DNA from 4 places in the Paenarthrobacter sp. Y-19 genome. Region 4 is predicted to be linked to each of the others. Evidence: riboswitches for the same ligand, from Rfam matches in the RefSeq annotation. Region 4 holds a riboswitch; each other region holds the start of a gene.

The links. A riboswitch is a leader RNA that binds a small molecule or an ion and turns the genes downstream of it on or off. The one in region 4 is predicted to bind S-adenosylmethionine.
Positions count from the first base shown of each region.
Region 1: it holds a riboswitch for S-adenosylmethionine, as region 4 does, so the genes downstream of both, PYR64_RS05305 (homoserine O-acetyltransferase) here and PYR64_RS11980 (aminotransferase class V-fold PLP-dependent enzyme) in region 4, are expected to answer to the same signal.
Region 2: it holds a riboswitch for S-adenosylmethionine, as region 4 does, so the genes downstream of both, PYR64_RS16925 (DUF1737 domain-containing protein) here and PYR64_RS11980 (aminotransferase class V-fold PLP-dependent enzyme) in region 4, are expected to answer to the same signal.
Region 3: it holds a riboswitch for S-adenosylmethionine, as region 4 does, so the genes downstream of both, PYR64_RS03445 (hypothetical protein) here and PYR64_RS11980 (aminotransferase class V-fold PLP-dependent enzyme) in region 4, are expected to answer to the same signal.

Region 1 covers NZ_CP119414.1:1,160,453-1,165,215, reverse strand. Annotated here, with positions in the region: gene PYR64_RS05320 (SGNH/GDSL hydrolase family protein) at 1-361, shown strand, start outside; gene PYR64_RS05315 (winged helix DNA-binding domain-containing protein) at 488-1,543, shown strand; gene PYR64_RS05310 (hypothetical protein) at 1,589-2,038, shown strand; gene PYR64_RS05305 (homoserine O-acetyltransferase) at 2,082-3,203, opposite strand; SAM riboswitch class IV at 3,218-3,335, opposite strand; partial or broken gene PYR64_RS05300 (bifunctional o-acetylhomoserine/o-acetylserine sulfhydrylase) at 3,520-4,763, opposite strand, start outside.
Region 2 covers NZ_CP119414.1:3,613,788-3,618,550, forward strand. Annotated here, with positions in the region: gene PYR64_RS16915 (aromatic amino acid ammonia-lyase) at 1-1,433, opposite strand, end outside; gene PYR64_RS16920 (NtaA/DmoA family FMN-dependent monooxygenase) at 1,433-2,761, opposite strand; SAM riboswitch class IV at 2,917-3,028, shown strand; gene PYR64_RS16925 (DUF1737 domain-containing protein) at 3,042-3,305, shown strand; gene PYR64_RS16930 (rhodanese-like domain-containing protein) at 3,302-3,712, shown strand; gene PYR64_RS16935 (O-succinylhomoserine sulfhydrylase) at 3,713-4,763, shown strand, end outside.
Region 3 covers NZ_CP119414.1:725,601-730,363, forward strand. Annotated here, with positions in the region: gene PYR64_RS03435 (VIT1/CCC1 transporter family protein) at 1-780, opposite strand, end outside; gene PYR64_RS03440 (hypothetical protein) at 1,019-1,210, shown strand; gene PYR64_RS03445 (hypothetical protein) at 1,207-1,506, opposite strand; SAM riboswitch class IV at 1,523-1,642, opposite strand; gene PYR64_RS03450 (sodium:solute symporter) at 1,752-3,287, opposite strand; gene PYR64_RS03455 (cupin domain-containing protein) at 3,568-4,143, shown strand; gene PYR64_RS03460 (DUF559 domain-containing protein) at 4,176-4,652, opposite strand.
Region 4 covers NZ_CP119414.1:2,548,619-2,553,381, forward strand. Annotated here, with positions in the region: gene PYR64_RS11970 (ribosome small subunit-dependent GTPase A) at 1-1, shown strand, start outside; gene hisN (histidinol-phosphatase) at 73-897, shown strand; SAM riboswitch class IV at 1,068-1,181, shown strand; gene PYR64_RS11980 (aminotransferase class V-fold PLP-dependent enzyme) at 1,215-2,621, shown strand; gene PYR64_RS11985 (class I SAM-dependent methyltransferase) at 2,669-3,490, shown strand; gene PYR64_RS11990 (metal-dependent transcriptional regulator) at 3,500-4,213, shown strand; gene PYR64_RS11995 (MFS transporter) at 4,232-4,763, opposite strand, start outside.

The DNA of each region.
Region 1 (4,763 bases), 1.4 Mb from region 4:
GGTCGCAGCCCGGCACGATGCCATCATTGCCGACATGTGGTCCTTGCGGCAGCTCGCTGATACCCAGATGTGGGATGCCGACCGCCTGCATTTCTCCCCCCTGGGCCACCACACCATCGCCATGATGGTCCTGGAGGCATTGAACGTCCAGCACACCCTGGAGCCGCTGGTACCCAAGGCTCTTCCTCCCCGGACGTGGCGGGAAGCCCGCTCATCGGACCTGGTCTGGGCACGGGAGTACTTCGTGCCTTGGGTTATCCGGAGGCTCCGTCACCAATCGTCCGGCGACGGCATCACGCCAAAGCGTCCGACGCCGGGACCTGTCTTTGGTGCCGCCGGTACCGTGATGCCGCGCAGCTAGCCGGAAGCGATGGGCCGGTGAACCAGCATGGCGAGTGATGACTCTCCCCGTACAGTGGGGGTCCGGCAGTTGCGTCTCCGACGGCAACAGTTACGTCCTCCCCTGGGTGCAGCTCCGGGGGATGTGGTGCGCAATCTCCTGGCCGTCCAGTCGCAGGAATTCGCCTATGCCCGTTGGACCGTGGCGCAGCGGACGCCCTCGAGCACTGCAGCTGCAGTGGAACAGGCCGTTGCCGACGGGACCATCCTGCGGACGCACATCCTGCGCCCCACATGGCATTTTGTGCACAGGGATGACTTGGGCTGGTTGATGGCGTTGTCCGCTGACCGGCTGCATCAAGGCAACAAGGGCATGTACAAGCGGACCGGGGTGGACGGGGAAACTGCCGCACACAGTGGGAGGATCCTTGCAGCAGCCGTGGCGGATGGTGCCCACAAGACCCGCGAGGAGTTGGCTGATGTTCTGGGCCAGGCCAGCTTTCCCGGCAAGGGGCTGGGTTTCATCTACCACCTCATGCACGCCGAAATCAGCGGCATTCTGGTGAGCGGCGCTCCGGTTCGTTCGGCTGGAGGAGCCCTGAAACAGACCTACGCTTTGTTCTCCGAACGCGTCACCGCTCCGTTTTCCAGGCCACTCAGCGGAGCGGACCGGGAACACGCCCTGGGGCAGATGGCCCTGCGGTATTTCAGCAGTCGCGGACCGGCTACCGTGAAGGACTGTTCGGCGTGGTCCGGGCTGACCATGAAAGACGTGACGTTGGGACTCAACGTCGCTGCGGAATTATCACCGGGAACGTTGACCCGGGTCTCCTTCGATGACCTGGACTTTTACGTCGCCTCGGCTGACGCAGAAGCCCTGGAGGCTCCTGCCGGCCCAGCGGCCGGTTCCGTGCTCCCCCGCGTCGACCTCATCCAATGCTTCGACGAATACGTGATGGGGTATTCGCAATCCCGCCACTACCTGGGCGGTACCGCACCGTACTTGCCTGAGGACAACGGCCCCATGCATGTAGTCCTCGTGGACGGCAGGCTGGCCGGATGGTGGCGGCACAGCTTCGCAGGGGGCATGTGCGGGCTCGAGGTCCGGATGGACAAGCCGACAACCAAGGAAGAGCAGATGGCCCTGGAAGCCGAAGCGGAACGCTACGGGATTTTCCTGGGCATGGAGGCCAAGCTGCTGTGATGGGCACAGGGCTAAGCTGGGGCTAAGACCTAGGAGGCCTGCACTGTGAACAATCTGATCTTCTGGATCATCGTCTGCTCGTGGCTGATTCCCATGGGAATCCGCATGTACAACCGGTCCAAGGCCCGCCGCCTGCAGAACGGGAATTTTCGTGGTCAGGATTATCCGCAACAGGGTTTCCCACCACAAAATTACCCGCCGCAGGACTACCCGCAACAGAACTACCCGGGCTACCCGCCAGGGCCGGCAGTCATCCGGCCTGCAGACGAGGCACCTCAGGTCGCGCCGCCGTCGAACGCCTCCTACCCAAGCGGTTCCTACCCAAGCGATTCCTACCGGGCCGGACAGCCCGCTCCCGCGCCGTTTCCCACTGCCGGTTCCGAGCCCCAGGGCTACCGCGCCCGAAAGCTGGCTGAACTGGATGCGAAGTTCACCAATGGCCAGATCGCCATGGAGGACTACATGAAACAGCGCGGGGAGATCATGAACGGCTAGGCACGTCCGCAAACAGGCAACTCTACGAACAGGCTCCTCACGGTCAGGCGAAGAACGCCCCGCGAAGCTGCTCCGACAATTGGCCGATTTCCGTGAGGAAGCCATCGTGGCCGATCGGCGCCTGGATGGTGTGGACCGGAACATTACCCGGCAGTGCTGCCGCCAGCTCCTTGGACTGGGCCGGGAAGTACAGCCGGTCCGTGTCCACAGCAGCAACAAAGAACTCGGCGGTGGCACGCGAAAGTGCTTCCTGCAGTGTGCCCCGTCCCCGCCTGATGTCGTGAGACATCAACGCTTCGGTGATGGCGATATAGCTGTTGGCATCGAACCGCCGCACAAGCTTTGTCCCTTGGTGGTCCAGGTAGCTTTCCACCTGGTAGCGACCACGCTCCCCCAGGACTGCTGCGGAGAGCGGCGTTTCCTGATGTTGGGCTTCCCTGCCGAAGCGGAGATCCAGTTCCAGGGCGGAACGGTACGTGATGTGCGCAATCCGGCGGGCCAGGGCAAGTCCGTGTTCCGGGGCCGGACCGCCGTAGTAGTCCCCATTGTTGAAGTGCGGGTCCTGCCGGATGGCCAGGGTTTGGGCCTGCGCAAAGGCAATCTGCTCGGCGGTGCTGTAGGCTCCCACCGAAATGACGGCGCAGCGGTTGACCCTCTCCGGAAACGTGACAGCCCATTCGAGGGCCCTGGCCCCACCCATCGAGCCGCCCAGGACCGCGTGCCAGGATTCAATCCCCAAGAGGTCCGCCAAACGGGCCTCAGCAACCGTGCTGTCGCGAAGAGTGACCAGGGGGAACCGGGAACCCCACGGCTTGCCGTCCGGCGCATCGGAGGACGGGCCGGTGCTGCCATAGCAGCCGCCCACGATATTGATGGAGACAACGAAGAACCTGTTGGTGTCGATGGTGGCGCCCGGACCCACCAACTGCTCCCACCACCCTTCCTCGTCCGTGGCTCCGCGGGCAACGTGGGTGCTGCCCGTCAGCGCATGCTGGATGAGCACGGCATTGGACGCGTCGGCGTTGAGTCGTCCCCAGGTTTCGTACGCCAACACGACGTTGGGGAGGTGACCGCCGGCTTCGAGCGCCAGCGGCCCTATGCCCGCGTACTTGACGGTTCCGTCTTCTTCTCCGGATTTGGGAAGTGCTGTAGCAGTGATGGTCATTCCTTTGACACCTAACTTCGCGCTTGCCCGTCGCCTTGCGTGCGAACAGGCCAGGTCTTCACCCGGGGCACCCCACCGCGGAAGGAGGGTTGCCGGCCAGCAAGCCGGGGCTATCTGCTGGCACTCATGACCTAATACGTAGAGTCTAGGAAAGACACCACCGTTATGGCGAAGAATGTGACACCAGTGTGACGTTCAAGGGCAGCTTCATTCACGAAAGAGCACTCCGGGGTGCCGTCCGGCGAATAATCGTCGATGTGGACGACACCCCGGGTCCGTCAGCCAGGTGCGTCAGCTGCAGGCGTGGACTGCCCGTTCAGGCACCCTTGGCCGCGCGGAAGCCGGCTTCGAGGTCGGCAATGATGTCATCGATGTGCTCAATGCCCACGGACAAGCGGACCAGGCCCGGGTTGACGCCGGCGGCTACCTGCTGCTCGACCGTCAGCTGGCTGTGCGTGGTCGACGCCGGGTGGATGACCAGGGAGCGGACGTCACCGATGTTGGCGACGTGGGAGTGCAGCTCCAGACCGTCCACGAAGCGCTTGCCGGCCTCTACGCCACCGTTGATGTTGAAGGCCACGATGGCTCCCGTGCCCTGGGGTCCGTACTTGCGGCCCCGCTCGTACCAGGGGCTGGACGGCAGGCCCGCATAGGCGACCGATTCGACGTCGTCATGCGCTTCCAGCCACTCGGCCACCTTGGTGGCGTTGGCGACGTGGCGCTCCACCCGCAGGCTCAAGGTTTCCAGGCCCTGCGCGATGAGGAACGCGTTGAACGGCGACACGGCCGAGCCGAGGTCGCGAAGGAGCTGGACACGGGCCTTCAGGATGTAGGAAAGGTTGGCTCCGAGCGCTCCGTCCTTGCCCAGGTCGCGGGCGTAAACCAAGCCGTTGTAACTGGGGTCCGGGGTGTTGAAGCCGGGGAACCGCTCCGGGTCTTTGCCGAAGTCGAAGTTGCCCGAGTCCACGATCACGCCTGCGATCGCCGAACCGTGTCCGCCGAGGTACTTGGTTGCGGAGTGGACCACAATGTCCGCGCCCCACTCGATGGGCCGGATGAGGAACGGCGTGGAGAGGGTGTTGTCGACGATGAGAGGCACGCCTGCCTCGTGCGCGACACCGGCGACGCCTTCGATATCCAGCACGTCCTGGCGTGGGTTCGAGACGACTTCACCAAAGAACAGCTTGGTGTTCGACTGGACGGCCGCACGCCACTGCTCGAGGTTGTCCGGGTCCTCGACGAAAGTCACGGAGATGCCGAACTTCTTCAGCGTGTGGGCCAGCAGGTTGTACGTGCCGCCGTAGAGGCTGGGGCTCGCGACGACGTGGTCGCCGGCCTCGGCGATGTTCAGGATGGCAAAGGTCTCGGCTGCCTGGCCCGAACTGAGCAGCAGTGCACCCAGACCGCCTTCGAGGCTCGCGACGCGCTGTTCCACGGCGTCCTGCGTGGGGTTGCCTATCCGGGTGTAGATCGGAGCCAGTTCGGCCAGGGCAAAGCGGTTGGCCGCGCTTTCAGCACTCGGGAAAACGAACGACGTTGTCTGGTAGATCGGCAGGGAAC
Region 2 (4,763 bases), 1.1 Mb from region 4:
AGCCCGGTCCCGTTGCCGAGCGGCTGTGCAGCTTCGGCTTCCAGCAGGAGGTAGGAAGCCGTGAGGGACTCGATGGCCAGGAGCTTCTCCGCGGCATCAATCGACTTCTCCAGCTGTTGCAAGGCCAGCGGAGCAAGCGTCGAGTGGTCCTCGATGTCGGCTGAGAGCGTGGGCGCGCCGAGGGTTGCCGGCGCTGCCAGGAATTTGAGTTCGGCCAACAGTCCGGCCGCGGAATACCAGAGCAGCCCGGGCAGCTCCTCCTGGATCAAGGCAGACGCCGCACCGGGCGCGGAGGACGCCGCTGCCAGGTGCCTCGCCCGGATGGCCCGCTGCGGTGGATACAGCTTGGCGATCCGCCGCTCGCTGGAAATCCCCACGTGCGCCAATCCCAACCGCAGGCTTTCGAAGGACAACGCCAGCTGCATGGGTTGGAAGTTCCCGCCGGACACCATCGTTCCCGACTCCACATCGACCAACGGGTTGTCTCCCCGGCCGTTCAGCTCCACTTCCAGGCCCGAACGCAACTGCGCCACCAAGAACCGGAACGCCCCGTGGGTCTGCGGTGCAGCCCGGAAGGACAACGCGTCCTGTACCGACGCTTCCCTGCGGACATCCTCCAGCCAGCCACCGCTGAGAAGCCGTCGAACAGCGGCGGCCGAGTCCCGCTGGCCGTCAACCGCCTTGGCCCTCTGGATGGCCGGCGAAAAGGGACTGAGGTTTCCGCCGCCGTCGTACCTTGCGATCGCCTCCAGCGACAATGAAAGCGCGACGTCGGCGAGCCGGGCCAGGTGCTGCAGGCGCACCAAGGCGAGGGCTCCCGCGCCCACGGAGTAGGCATTGGCGCTCACCAGGGCCAAGGCCTCTCCGGCAGCAGGTTGCAGGGCTTGCAGGCCGGCGTCCGCGAGGGCTTTGGCGCCGGGCACCAGCATGCCGGAGGCATCGAACGCTTCCCCCTCGCCCAGGGCTACGGCAGCGACGGCGGCCAGCTGGGTCAGGTCGGAGGAACCCACGGACCCTTCGCGCGGGATGGCGGGGTAGACGCCGCGGTTGAGCAGTTCGGCGTAGAACCCTGCGGTCCCGACACGCACTCCGGAGCCGCCCCGGCTGAACCCGACAAGCCGGGCCAGGATCACTGCGCGCGCTGCGGCACGATCCAGATACGGGCCTACGCCGCTGTTGTGATACCTGATGACCTGCACCTGGTAGGCGAGGAGGGACTTCTCCTCCACAGCAGTGTCCCGGCCTGACCCTAGAAGGGTATTCAAACCGTAGATCCGTTGGCCGGAGGCGGCCGCCTCCTCCACGATGTCCCTTCCCCGTCCGATCAAATTCAACGCTTCTTGGTTGAGTTCCACGTGAAATGTCGGATCCGCAGCCGCTTCCGCCACAGCCAACGCGGAAACGGGGCCCGTCCCGATGGTGAAAATGCCCATTAGAAATCCAGCAGGTTTTGGCGGAATCCGCCGTTGCCGTAACTCTTCCTCAACAGGCCGCGGCGGCGGAGTTCCGGGGTCAGCTTGTCCAGCACACCGTGCACGGTCACCGGATCAACGAAGCCGGAGAACAGGAAGCCGTCGCCCCCTACCGCCGCGCCGGTCTCCTCCAGATAATCCGCAATTTCTCCCACCGTGCCGATGATCGAATCCCCGGCACCACCGCTGCGTGCCTGCAGGATTTCACGCAGAGTGGACCCGGGAGGGGCAGCCTTGGCGAAGTGCTCCAAGGTGCCCTGGTTGCTGTTGGTGCTCAACTCCGGAAGCGGGGCATCGAGGTCGAACTTTTTGAAGTCGATCACGGACAGGTAGGAGATGGAGTTGAGCTGGCTGTCGATGTCGCGCTGCGTCAATTCCCGGCGCTGCGCCCGCAACTCCTCGGCCTCGGCTGTGGAACCCACCACGGTGGGCTTCAGCACGAAAAGCACCTTCACGTCGTCGGGATTCCGGCCGGCTTTCGCCGCCTCGGCCCGGATCGAATCCCGGTAGGCCTTCATACCGTCAACGCCGCGGGCGAGCGCAATTGCCACATCCGCGTGACCGCCGGCAAACGCTTTGCCCCGCGGAGAGGCGCCCGCTTGGACAAGCACGGGTTCCTCGGGCAACGGTGCCGTGTTCAACGGCCCACGGACCTTGAAGAAGTCCCCGTCGTGGTTGATCGGGTGCACTTTGGTATGGTCCGCAAACACCCCGGCTGAAACGTCCTCAAGTACAGCGTCGGCCTCCCAGCTACGCCAAAGCCGCCTGACGACGTCGACGAATTCCTCCGCTTTTTCGTACCGGAGGTCGTGTTCGATCTGCTGGTCCAAGCCGTAGTTCTGCGCGGCGAGATCGCTGCCCGAGGTGACCACATTCCATCCGAGCTGCCCCTCGGAGAAGTGCTGCAGGGTAGCGAGGAGCCGGGCCGCGGTGAAGGGCGGGTAGAAGGAAGCGCTGACCGTGGGAACGATCCCCAGGTGCTCCGTGGCGGAAAGCAAGTACGGGACCAACGCCAAAGGATCGTGTTTCGGCGCAAAGGAAGCATGGGCCAGCGAAACCTCGGCAGTACCACCATAGGTGTCCGGGACGGTCAGGGAATCCTCGATGATGAACAGGTCCAGCCCGGACAGCTCGAACGCGCGCACGGCCTCCTGGTACAGGGCGGGCTTCTTCCAGTCGTACCCCAGGCTGTAGCCCGGAGTGCCCCAGCCCTGCACCCCGAAACCGTGCCCAACGAACCAACCAAAATGCAGCATGGGCTTGAGTGTAGAACTGCTCTGTCCGTTCACCGCGACCTGATTTCATACGAAGTTACAGGGGGTCGTACTGCGTCAATTATGCTCCCGGGACGTCTTAATTGGACCCGTACTCCAGTACCGCCCGGTTACGCAACATGACGACGGCCGCCGTGCGGGCCGTCGTCGTGAATGCTACGTTTTTCTTGAGTAATGAGAACCAGCGCAAAGCCCTGACTTGCTGGTCGGCAACCCTCTCTCCGGCGGGGTGCCTCAGGTGACTACTCGGCGTATCGACAACTCGAACTGCAAGCGTGACTGAGGAGCACCAGCAATGCCTGAACCCACTGAAGAAAAACTCTCTTACCGCCTGATAACAGGCCCGGATACCCGCGACTTTTGTGAGCGGATCACCAACGCCCTGGCGGATGGGTACGTACTGCACGGCAGCCCCGCCGCCACGTTCAACGGAACCGACGTGATCGTCGCGCAGGCCGTCGTCCTGCCCGCCGCGATTGCCAGCGCCGATGCCGCAGTCGCCAACGCCGTTGATGAACTGGATACCGACGACGAAGAAGCATTCGAGGGCCACGCATGAGCTACGCAGGTGACCTGACCCCGCAGGACGCGTGGGCCAAGCTTGAACAGGGCGCCATCCTGGTGGACGTCCGCACCGAGGGCGAATGGGCCCACATCGGAATCCCCGACACGAAAGCCACCGAGAACGATCCCCTGTTCATTCAGTGGAACCTCGCCGGCGGCATCCCGAACTCCCGCTTCATCGAGGACCTGCAACAACAGGCACCCGAGGACGACGGCGTGGAGCTCGTCTTCATCTGCCGCTCCGGCCAGCGCTCCATCGCCGCCGCCATCGCCGCCACGCAGGCAGGCTTCACCGCCTACAACGTCCTTGAAGGCTTTGAGGGCGAACCCGACCGTTACGGCGAACGCACCGTCAATGGTTGGAAGAACCGTGGCCTGCCAACGAATCTGGGGACCGAGTAAGTGACTTTCAATCCTGACGCCGCCGGCTGGAGCCCCGACACCCAGGCCGTTCGCGGTGGACTTGACCGTACCAACTTCCAGGAAACGGCCGAACCCGTCTTCCTGAACTCCGGCTTCGTTTACGAATCCGCCGCCGCGGCAGAACGCGCCTTCACCGGCGAGGACGAACGCTTCGTCTACTCCCGCTACGGCAACCCGTCCGTGGCCACCTTCCAGGAGCGGCTGCGCCTCCTCGAAGGTACCGAGGCTTGCTTCGCGACGGCGTCCGGCATGTCCGCCGTGTTCACCGCACTGGGTGCCCTGCTGGCTGCCGGCGACCGCGTGGTTGCCGCCCGTTCCCTCTTCGGCTCCTGCTTCGTGATCCTCAACGAAATCCTTCCGCGCTGGGGCGTGGAGACCGTGTTTGTTGACGGACCGGACCTTGACCAGTGGCGTGAGGCTCTCTCCGAGCCGACCACTGCGGTCTTCTTCGAGTCACCGTCCAACCCGATGCAGGAAATCGTGGACATCCAGGCCGTCAGCGAACTGGCGCATGCCGCTGGGGCGACTGTCGTCGTCGACAACGTCTTTGCCACTCCCCTGCTGCAGCGCTGTGGCGAGCTGGGCGCCGACGTGATTGTGTACTCAGGCACCAAGCACATCGACGGCCAGGGACGCGTCCTCGGTGGCGCGATCCTGGGCACCAAGGAGTTCATCGATGGACCGGTGAAGCAGCTCATGCGCCACACGGGGCCATCGCTTTCGGCTTTCAACGCCTGGGTGTTGACCAAGGGCCTGGAAACCATCGGGCTCCGAGTCAACCACAGCTCGGCATCGGCCCTGAAGATCGCGGAATGGTTGGAGCAGCAACCCGCCATCAGCTGGGTCAAGTACCCCTTGCTGAAGTCGCACCCGCAGTACGAGCTCGCCGCGAAGCAGATGAAAGCCGGCGGCACAGTGCTCACGTTCGAGCTCTCGCCGTCCACTGGCCGCTCCGCGAAAGAAGCCGCGTTCGCGCTGCTTGATGGATTGCGTGTCATCGACATCTCCAACAACCTTGGTGACTCCAAGT
Region 3 (4,763 bases), 1.8 Mb from region 4:
TTCGCGGGTCATGCCGCGTGCCAGGTAAACGAGGACCAGCTCGTTGTGGTCGATGTCCAGCGACGGGGCTGCGGTCAGGGTGGCCTGGGTGGGGAGGGTGGCGTTGAGCAGTTCGCGTTGCGAGCGGACGGAGACGTATTCGCCGGCACCCATGGACAGTGCGCCGGCCAGGAGCCCTGCAACGCCGCTCATGAGGACCACGGAACTCGGTACACCCGTCGCGGCCATGCCCATGACCAGCGACAGGTTGCTCACCAAACCGTCGTTGGCGCCGAAAACTGCAGCACGGAAGGTACCCGAGAGCCGGTTGCGTCCACGGGTCGCCAGGCCCCGGACTACTTCCTCGTGGATTTGTTCATCGGCCACCATCGCGGGGGTGGCGGCCGGCTCGGTTCCGTAGGGGGAGCGGCCCTCTGCACGTTGCGCCAGGGCCAGGACGAAGACCGAACCGAAGTTGCGGGCCAGGAACCCCAGGAACTGGCTGCGGGCGGAAGCTGCTTTGGGCATGCCTGCGTGCTCACCCAGGAGTTTGAGCCAGTGCGCTTCATGCCGCCCTTCGGCTTCGGCCAGAGCCAGCAGGATCTGCCGTTCCTCGCCGTCGCGGCGCTGGGCGAGTTCGCGGTAGACCGCAGCCTCGGCGCGTTCATCGGCAAGGTACTGCCGCCACCGCCTGATGTCCGACGCAGTGGGTGCTGCCGGGTCTGCGGTGTGGTGGAGGGCTGCGGGTTCGATTGCGGGGTCCGGAGCGGGGCTCGACGAACTGTGGGATTCCTGGTGCATCTGCACTTTATCTCCTGTGCTGGGTGGGGTAGTTGCGGCCCCATTGCACGCCCCACACTACCGCTTATTTGCAGGGTTTTTTGGCTGGTATTCCTTAGCTGGAATGTTCGGTGCACCGTAATTTCCGGCTCTGCTTGACCCTCGCTTTGGCCGGTGCTCAGATGGAAGGACAGGGGCGGGGAGCCTCCCCGCACTCGGTTAGCGGGCTCTTACAGGCCCACGGGACGGAGGTTGCACCATGGACACCACCGAATCACACGCCAAGTACCCGGAACGCACCACCATCGAGTCGGACCCGGCCTACGACTACGCCGAAGACCAGGAAGTGGACGAGCCCTGGGTTGAGGAAGTGGACGCCCCCGAGGACGATGAACGGGTGGTGCCGATCGATGAGACCGAGGAATTCCGTGGGGAGGAAGAGGAAATCTAGTCCTCGTCCCGGCTGCCGAGGGCGAACAGGCGCGGCTGGCCATCCCGTTTTCCTGTCGCGGCCACAGTAACCGTCAGGGTCCGGGACGCCTCGCACCACGTTGAGGGCCGGACGGCCTGGGCCAGCGCTCTGGCGATCTGCTGCGGATGGGGATGCCGGAAGAATAGGGTTTCGTTCCTGGCCACTATGGTGACCGTGCCCAGGTAAAGGTCGACGGCGGGAATCACCGTGACGTTCCGGGCTTCGGTTTGGCCGGTGGTGTTGTGGGCGTGGCTGGCATCGCTCTGATACGGCAAGGTGCTGCTCCTGTGGAGAGTGCTCTTGCCCGCTCGGTTGTCTCAGGTCCGGGACGGGCCGCTTCCTCATCCGAACCACCCGTGAACATGGGGTTGGTGCATGGCCAGTCGGAGCTTGGCGCCACATCTCTTGAAGCTGGGACAACAGTACCGCACCTGCGGTTGTGAAGGCCCTTTTGCCGGGGACACAACAACGGCGGTGCTGCCCCGCAAAGGGGGCGGCACCGCCGTCGGGTATTGCCTGGTTACTTGCTGCTGCCCACCGGGTGGACTTCCGGCGGCAGTTCCTCGGAGATGGCGCCGGCTACGCGCTTGTCCCAGGCCTCGCGGACGGCTGCGTCCGTGGGCGGAGTCAGCAGGGAGACCACGACGTAAACCACCAGGGAAGCACCGAGGCCCCAGTAGATGGGCTCGTTGGCGTAGACGCCGTCTTCGCTCGGGATGACACCAACCGCGTACATGATGAGCAGGGCCAGTGTCAGAACTGAGCCGACTGCCATGGACCATGCAGCCGCGATGCCCGTTCCGCGCTTCCAGACCAAGCCGCCGAGAATGGCGACCAGGAGTCCGCCTACCAGGATGTCGTAGGCGATGGTCAGGGCAACAACGACGTCCTGAGCTGCCATGGAAATCAGGACGGCAACGATGCCCAGGCCCAGGACCCAGTAGCGGTTAGCCTTGACGTCGTGCTCGGGGTTTTCCGTGTCGTCTGTGTTGATCGTCTTGCCGAACCAGCTGGCCACGAACGGGACAACGTCTGCGCGGGCCACCGTGGCGGCGGCGATCAGGGCGCCCGAAGCGGTTGACATCATCGCAGCCACAGCCGCGGCCATCACCAGTCCGCCGATGCCGACGGGCAGGATGTGGGTTGCCACCTCTGCGTAGACAACGTCCTTGCCGAGGTTGGCGACATCGATGTCCGGGAGGGCGACGCGGGCAGCCAGGCCGATCAGTGCGCCGGCGATGCCGTAGAGGATGCAGTAAACACCGGCGGTAGCTCCGCCCCAGCGTGCAACGGTGGCGGTCTTGGCGGTGAAGACGCGCTGCCAGATGTCCTGGCCGATCAGGAGGCCGAGGGTGTAGACCACGAAGTAAGTGATGATTGTCTGGACGCCGATGCCGTCGATCTGGAAGAAGCTGGCGTCAAGGCGCTCACGGATGCCGTCCATTCCGCCGGCTGCGTTCAGGACGAACGGCAGCATCAGGAAGAAAATGCCTACGGTCTTGATGAGGAACTGCACCTGGTCTGCCAGGGTGATGGACCACATGCCGCCGATGGTGGAGTAGACCAGCACGATGGCGCCGCCGACTGCGATTGCCAACCAGCGTTCCCAGTCGAAGAGCACCACGAAGATGGTGGCGTAGGCGCCGGTGGACGTGGCGCAGAGCATGAGTGTGTAGGCCAACATCACGATTCCGGATGTCTGGGTGGCTTTGCTGCCGTATCGCAGGCTCAGCATTTGGGAGACCGTGTAGATTTTCAACCGCTGGATGGTGCCGGCGAACAGGAGGCTAAGGAGCAGCACGCCGGAGCCGATGGCCACCACGAGCCACATGCCGGAGATGCCGAACTTGTAACCGAGGCCCACGCCGCCCACGGTGGATGCGCCACCGAGGACCACGGCGGCCATGGTGCCTGTGTAGAGGAAGGGTCCCAGGCGGCGGCCGGCCACCAGGAAGTCGCTGTTGTTCTTTGTGCGGGACTTGCCCCACCAGCCGAAGGCCAGCATGGCGAGCAGGTACACCACCACGATTGCGATATTAATAGCCGAAGATTCCATGAACGGTCCTTGGAGCTGATGCACGGAGGTTGGGGTTTTCGACGATACTCCTGCGATGCGTCGAAGTCTCTGTGCGGATGATTGGAGATTTGGGTTTGGAGCTTGGGGATGTGTTGTGTGCCTCACAGACAACACTTGTTGCCTATGAGGATATGTTGTGATCGGAGTAACAGTCAAGATCCTTTGGACTTGGTTACGCCCGCAGTGGCCCTGTTGGCGTGCCTCCCGGCTACTATTGCTCCAATGACAGGGCCACATGACAGGCCTGAAAGGTTCGTGAATGAAGGCTCTACCCGTTGAACCGAGCAATGTTCCCGTTGCCATCGGTTCCAGAATCCGCGCAGCCCGGCAAGCGCAGCGCCTCACCATCGAGCAGGTTGCGGACGCCACCGGGTTGACCAAAGGCTTCCTGAGCCGCGTGGAGCGCGACCTGACATCGCCGTCGGTTGCTTCCTTGGTGACCCTCTGCCAGGTTCTGTCCGTCTCCGTCGGCGACTTGTTCGCCGCGCCGGAGACCCATCTGACACGTCGCGACGACGGCCCCAGGATCTCGCTGGGCGGCCAAGGCATTGTGGAACGCCTGCTGACCGCACGTTCCGAGCGGCGCCTGCAGATACTCCAAGCCACCATCGAGCCCCGCGGGCGCGGCGAAAACGAGCTTTACGCGGTTGACTGCGACGTGGACGTGCTGCATGTGGTCAAGGGCCGCATCAAGCTCATCCTGACCAACGAAGAATACGACCTCGAGGAAGGGGATACCCTCTCCTTCCCGGGCCGCGAACCGCACACGTGGATCAACCCGACGGACGACACCGTGGAAGTGCTCTGGGTGCTGGTGCCCGCAGCAAGCCGGTAGTTTCCCTCCCGGCGTTGTGCACTCCCTCCCAGTTACCTCCTGTATTGGAAGCCAGGGACCGGGCCGATCCCCGAAAGTCCGGGGCTCGGCTGGGCAAAGCCGTCCACCAACCGGGCGGGATCGTCACGACGCAGCTTGAGAACCGCCTGGATCTCCGCGATCACGCGCTCCGGCTCGAACCAGATGACTTCCGGTGGGTACCTCAGGACCAAATACCCGTTGATGGTGGAGGCGTTGTTGCGTGCCAAGTCGTTGCGGAGGGCCTTTCTATCGGAGTGAAACGCGAAGCCGTCCACTTCAATAATGAGGAACTCTTCCAGAAGGAGGTCGACGCGCCCGATGCCAGGTATTGCCACTTGGGCGTCGAATGCAATGCCGTGGGTGCGGAGCAGATGCTGTGCATCGACCTCCACAATGGACTCTGCACGCAGGTCGAGATCCTTGAGCGCGTTGAGGACGGGCCGCGACCTGTCTCCCTGCAACTGTTCCTTCAGCAGTTCCAACGGCACACCGTGCAGTCGAACCGCCGAGATTGCCATTGCCGTTGAAGCGGGCGGCGCCAGGCAAGCCATGGCATGTAGGACTACATCTTCCACCGCGGCGATTGGGAGGCTGGGATG
Region 4 (4,763 bases):
ATGACACTGGAAAACTGAAGGTGCAGCGGTAACGTCCCCACCGCCGCCAGTATTTCAGGATAGTTTGGTGCCATGACCCAACCCGCTTCCACCTACAACGACGACCTGCGCCTGGCCCATGTCCTCGCCGATTCCGTCGACGCCCAAACCATGGATCGCTTCAAGGCCCTGGACCTGCAGATCGAAACCAAGCCGGACCTCACCCCTGTCACCGATGCCGACAAGGCTGCGGAGGAGGCTATCCGCGGTCAGTTGTCGCGCTCGCGTCCACGTGATGCAGTCCTGGGTGAAGAGTTCGGCAGCAGTGGCCACGGATCGCGGCGCTGGATCATCGATCCCATCGACGGAACAAAGAACTTTGTCCGCGGCGTTCCAGTATGGGCAACGCTGATCGCGCTCGTCGATGAAGGCGAGCCCGTCGTTGGTGTGGTCAGCGCTCCGGCGTTGGGCAAACGCTGGTGGGCTGCCAAGGACATGGGCGCCTACATGGGTCGGTCCCTCGCTTCAGCAACCCGCCTCAAGGTGTCCAACGTTTCACGCCTGGCCGACGCTTCCATGTCCTACTCCAGCCTGTCCGGCTGGAAGGAGCGGGGCAATCTGGACGAATTCATGGACCTCACGGAGGACGTCTGGCGCACACGTGCCTACGGTGACTTCTGGTCCTACTGCCTCGTGGCCGAGGGCGCGGTGGACATCGCCTGCGAACCGGAGCTGAACCTCTACGACATGGCTGCGCTCGTCCCCATCGTGACGGAGGCTGGCGGTCGCTTCACTTCCCTGGAAGGCGAAGACGGACCGTTCGGCGGCAACGCCCTCGCCACCAACTCCATCCTGCATTCGGAAGTCCTGAAGCGTCTGAACCCCGGACTGGACGACCTCCTGCAGCCCCAAGCCTGAGGCCGGCCCTACTCCGGATTGCCGAATTTTCGACGGCGGACGCCCGCTTTTGTGCGCGTCCGCCGTTTTTTGTTCGCGGAAATGATGATTTGGCATTCCGCGTAACAAAGCGCTTAACAAAACCCCACGGCTTTGGATCGTCCCCCGGACGTGCCTTAGCCTTTTTTACAGGTCACGAGTGCCAGCGCTAAACCCCGGTTTGCTGGCCGGCAACCCTCCATTCGCGGTGGGGTGCCCCGGGTGACGACCCGGCCGGTCCGGAACGGATGCGGCAAGCGCGGATCCCCCCTGTGGGGGTCCCTCTTGAGTGAGGTCCCATGAGCACAGTCACGTTCAACGCAAACACCATCCCTTCCTTTGTTGACGAAGCCGCCCTCGAATCGGCAGCTGCGCGTCCCCTCGCCGCCGTCACGGGCGCGGAGCTTCAGGCGCCTCTGATCCAAGGTGGCCACGTCCGCTATGCCAACCTCGACTACGGCGCGTCAGCCCCTGCGCTGACGATTGTTTCCGCCTACCTCAACGAGGTCCTCCCGTACTACGCCAGCGTTCACCGCGGGGCAGGCTTCGCCTCGCAGATCAGCACCTCCGTCTACGAGAATTCCCGGAACATAGTCCGTGACTTCGTTGGCGGACGTGCAGACGATTCGGTGATCTTTACCCGGAACACCACGGACTCCTTGAACCTGCTGGCCGGCTGCCTCCCGCAGGTCGACGGCGGGTTTGCCGGCGAGGTCCTGTACTTGGACATTGAGCACCACGCAAATCTGCTGCCGTGGCAGGGCGTGCCGCACCGCAGCGTGGTTGCGGCGCCGACCCTGGCCGGAACGCTGGATAAGATCGAAGCCGAACTGGCCCTGGGCGGCGTCAGCCTGCTCGCCGTCACGGGCGCCTCGAACGTCACCGGAGAGATCCTGCCGATCGCCCGGCTTGCCGCGCTGGCCCACGAGTACGGCGCGAGGATCGTGGTGGATGCAGCCCAGCTCGCTCCGCACCGCCGCGTCAACATCGCGGAGGCTGACGTCGACTACATCGTCTTCTCAGGACACAAGCTCTATGCGCCGTTCGGCGCAGGAGTGGTAGTGGGCCGCCCGGACTGGCTCGACGCCGGGATCCCGCACCTGGCAGGTGGCGGCGCTGTCCGCGAAGCGCGCTTGGACTCCGTCAGCTGGGCCACGGGTCCGGCGCGGCACGAGGGCGGTTCCCCCAACGTCCTGGGCGCCGCGACGCTCGCCCGCGCCACGCAGGTACTCGCCGGCCTCGACCAGGACGCCTGGCACGCACACGAAGCGGGCATCCGCAGCTACCTGGTTGAGGGCCTGGAAGCCATCGACGGCGTAACAGTCCACCGGATCTTCAGCGATTCCGAGGACACCATCGGCGTGGTCAACTTCTCCGTAGAAGGATTCGACGCCGGACTGGTCGCCGCATATCTGGCGGCCGAACACGGAGTGGGCCTCCGCGACGGACGTTTCTGCGCGCATCCGTTGCTCAAGCGGCTGGGACTGCCTTCGGGTTCCCTGCGCGCAAGCTTCGGCGTCGGCTCCCGGTTGGAGGACGCCACCAGGCTGCTGGCAGGCATCGAGGAACTCAAGCGCAACGGCCTGGGCTGGGACTATGTGGTGGACGAGGGCCGCTGGGTACCGGCCAACGACCACCGCAGCTACCCCGAGTGGGCGCCCAACACCCCGGGCACAGCCGGTGCCGCTCCCTGCACGGTCGACTAGAGGGTAAATTCGTAGGGTACCTCTAACGGCCCTGTGAAGGAGTTTGCGTGTCCCTGCGCTCAGCGAACGGCGCTCCAGTCACTCCCGGTCCCGCCGGTCCCCGCGGACCCAAACTCCATGCCTCCCGCCGCCATGAACTTGGCCAAAGCTTCCAGGATGGCGGAGAGCACTACGATCGCGTGCGGCCGGGCTATCCTGTGGACTCCGTTGATTGGCTCCTACCTGAAGGGGCATCGACAGCTGCGGACCTCGGCGCAGGAACGGGCAAGTTCACCGCTCTCCTGGCCGGACGCGGACTTGAGGTGGCCGCCGTCGACCCTTCCACCGATATGTTGGCGCAACTGCGAAAGGCCTACCCCGATGTTCACGCGACGGAGGGGACGGCCGAGGCAACCGGACTGGCGGACTCAGCATTCGACGTCGTCAGCGTTGCCCAGGCCTGGCACTGGTGCGAGCCCCTTGCCGCGAGCACGGAGATCGCCCGTATCCTGCGCCCCGCGGGGGTTCTGGGGCTGATCTGGAACCAGTTGGACACCTCAATTCCCTGGGTCCACAGGCTCTCGCGCATCATGCATGCAGGCGACGTCCACAAGCCGGGATTCCGGCCGGTTATCGGCCCGGAGTTTCACGGACTGGAACGCCACCTCACCAGGTGGGAGGACCCGCTCTCGCCCGAGGACATCATGGAGTTGACCAAGTCGCGCAGTTACTACCTGCGCGCCAACGAAGCGACGCGGGCCAAAGTCATGGGCAACCTCCAGTGGTACCTCTACGAACACCTTGGCCACGCGCCGGGAGACACCGTGCCGCTGCCCTACCTGACGCAGACCTGGCGTGCATACAAAGTCCACGATGCCACACCACGGTAGGCTAGGGGTGTGAAGACCAGTACGCCCTCCTCCTCGATCGAGGACTACGTCAAGGTCATCTACTCCTATACGGAGTGGCAGGACAAGCCGATCACGTCCTCACAGCTTGCCCTGCGGCTCGGGGTCGCCAATTCCTCGGTGTCGGAAATGGTGCGAAAGCTCAAGGACCAAGGCCTCGTTGACCATCAGCCCTACAGCGCCATCCGTTTGACCTCCGAAGGCATGCGCCTCGCTCTTTCGATGGTTCGCAGGCACCGCCTCATTGAGACGTACCTGGTGGAGGAACTCGGCTACAGCTGGGACGAGGTCCACGACGAAGCCGAGATGCTGGAGCATGCGGTGTCCGACACCTTCATCGAACGCATGTCAGCCAAGCTCGGCCACCCCGTGCGGGACCCCCACGGCGATCCGATCCCGTCAGCGGACGGTGCCGTTGACTTGCCGCATGCGTACCGCATGATCGAACTCGACCAGGGCCACTCGGGCCGCATAACCCGCATCAGCGACGAAAACCCCGAACTCCTCCGGTACCTTGCCGCAGAGGACATCGCGCTCGACGCACCCGTTGAAGTGATGGGGCGCAAGCCTTTCGGCGGGGCATTGGTGGTCCGGATAGGCAGCGGCGCTGCCGGTCGGGAGTTTGACCTGGCAGATGAAGTCGCCTCCGCGCTGTGGGTGAAGAGTGCCGGCACCCACCAAGGCTGCGTGCTCCCGGCCAGCTGACCCTTGCCGCACGGATGGTCAGCCGGGCTGCCCGGCCGGACCGCCGTCGTCGGACGCTGCATCCGGTTCCCGTTCAGCGGCAGCCGCCGCCTCGCGTGGCGGGTTACGGATCCCGACGGCGGACGCCACCGCGCCGGCCAGGAACAGCAGGGCGGTCACCACCAAGGCGTTGTACAGCCCTTGCCTGGTGAAAACCGGTCCCACAATCACACCCGCGAAAGCGATCGAAATCAGGCCTGCGATACGGGCAACCGCGTTGTTGACGGCAGAGCCGATTCCGGCTTCCGTCGGCGGAACAGCGCCGAGGATCGCGGCCGTCAGAGGCGCTACGAGCGTCGCCAACCCCAGGCCGAAGACAATCTGGCCGGGCAGCACCTGCGTCCAGTAATTGAGGGGCTCCTGCACGGACAGGGACATCAGGAAGCCCACACCGCACAGCAACGGACCGATCGTCATGAACCATCGAGGACCGTACTTGCCGGCCAGGCCCCCAAAGTATGAGGCTCCCAGCATCAGGATGACGGTGCCCGGGAGCAAAGCCATGCCGGCC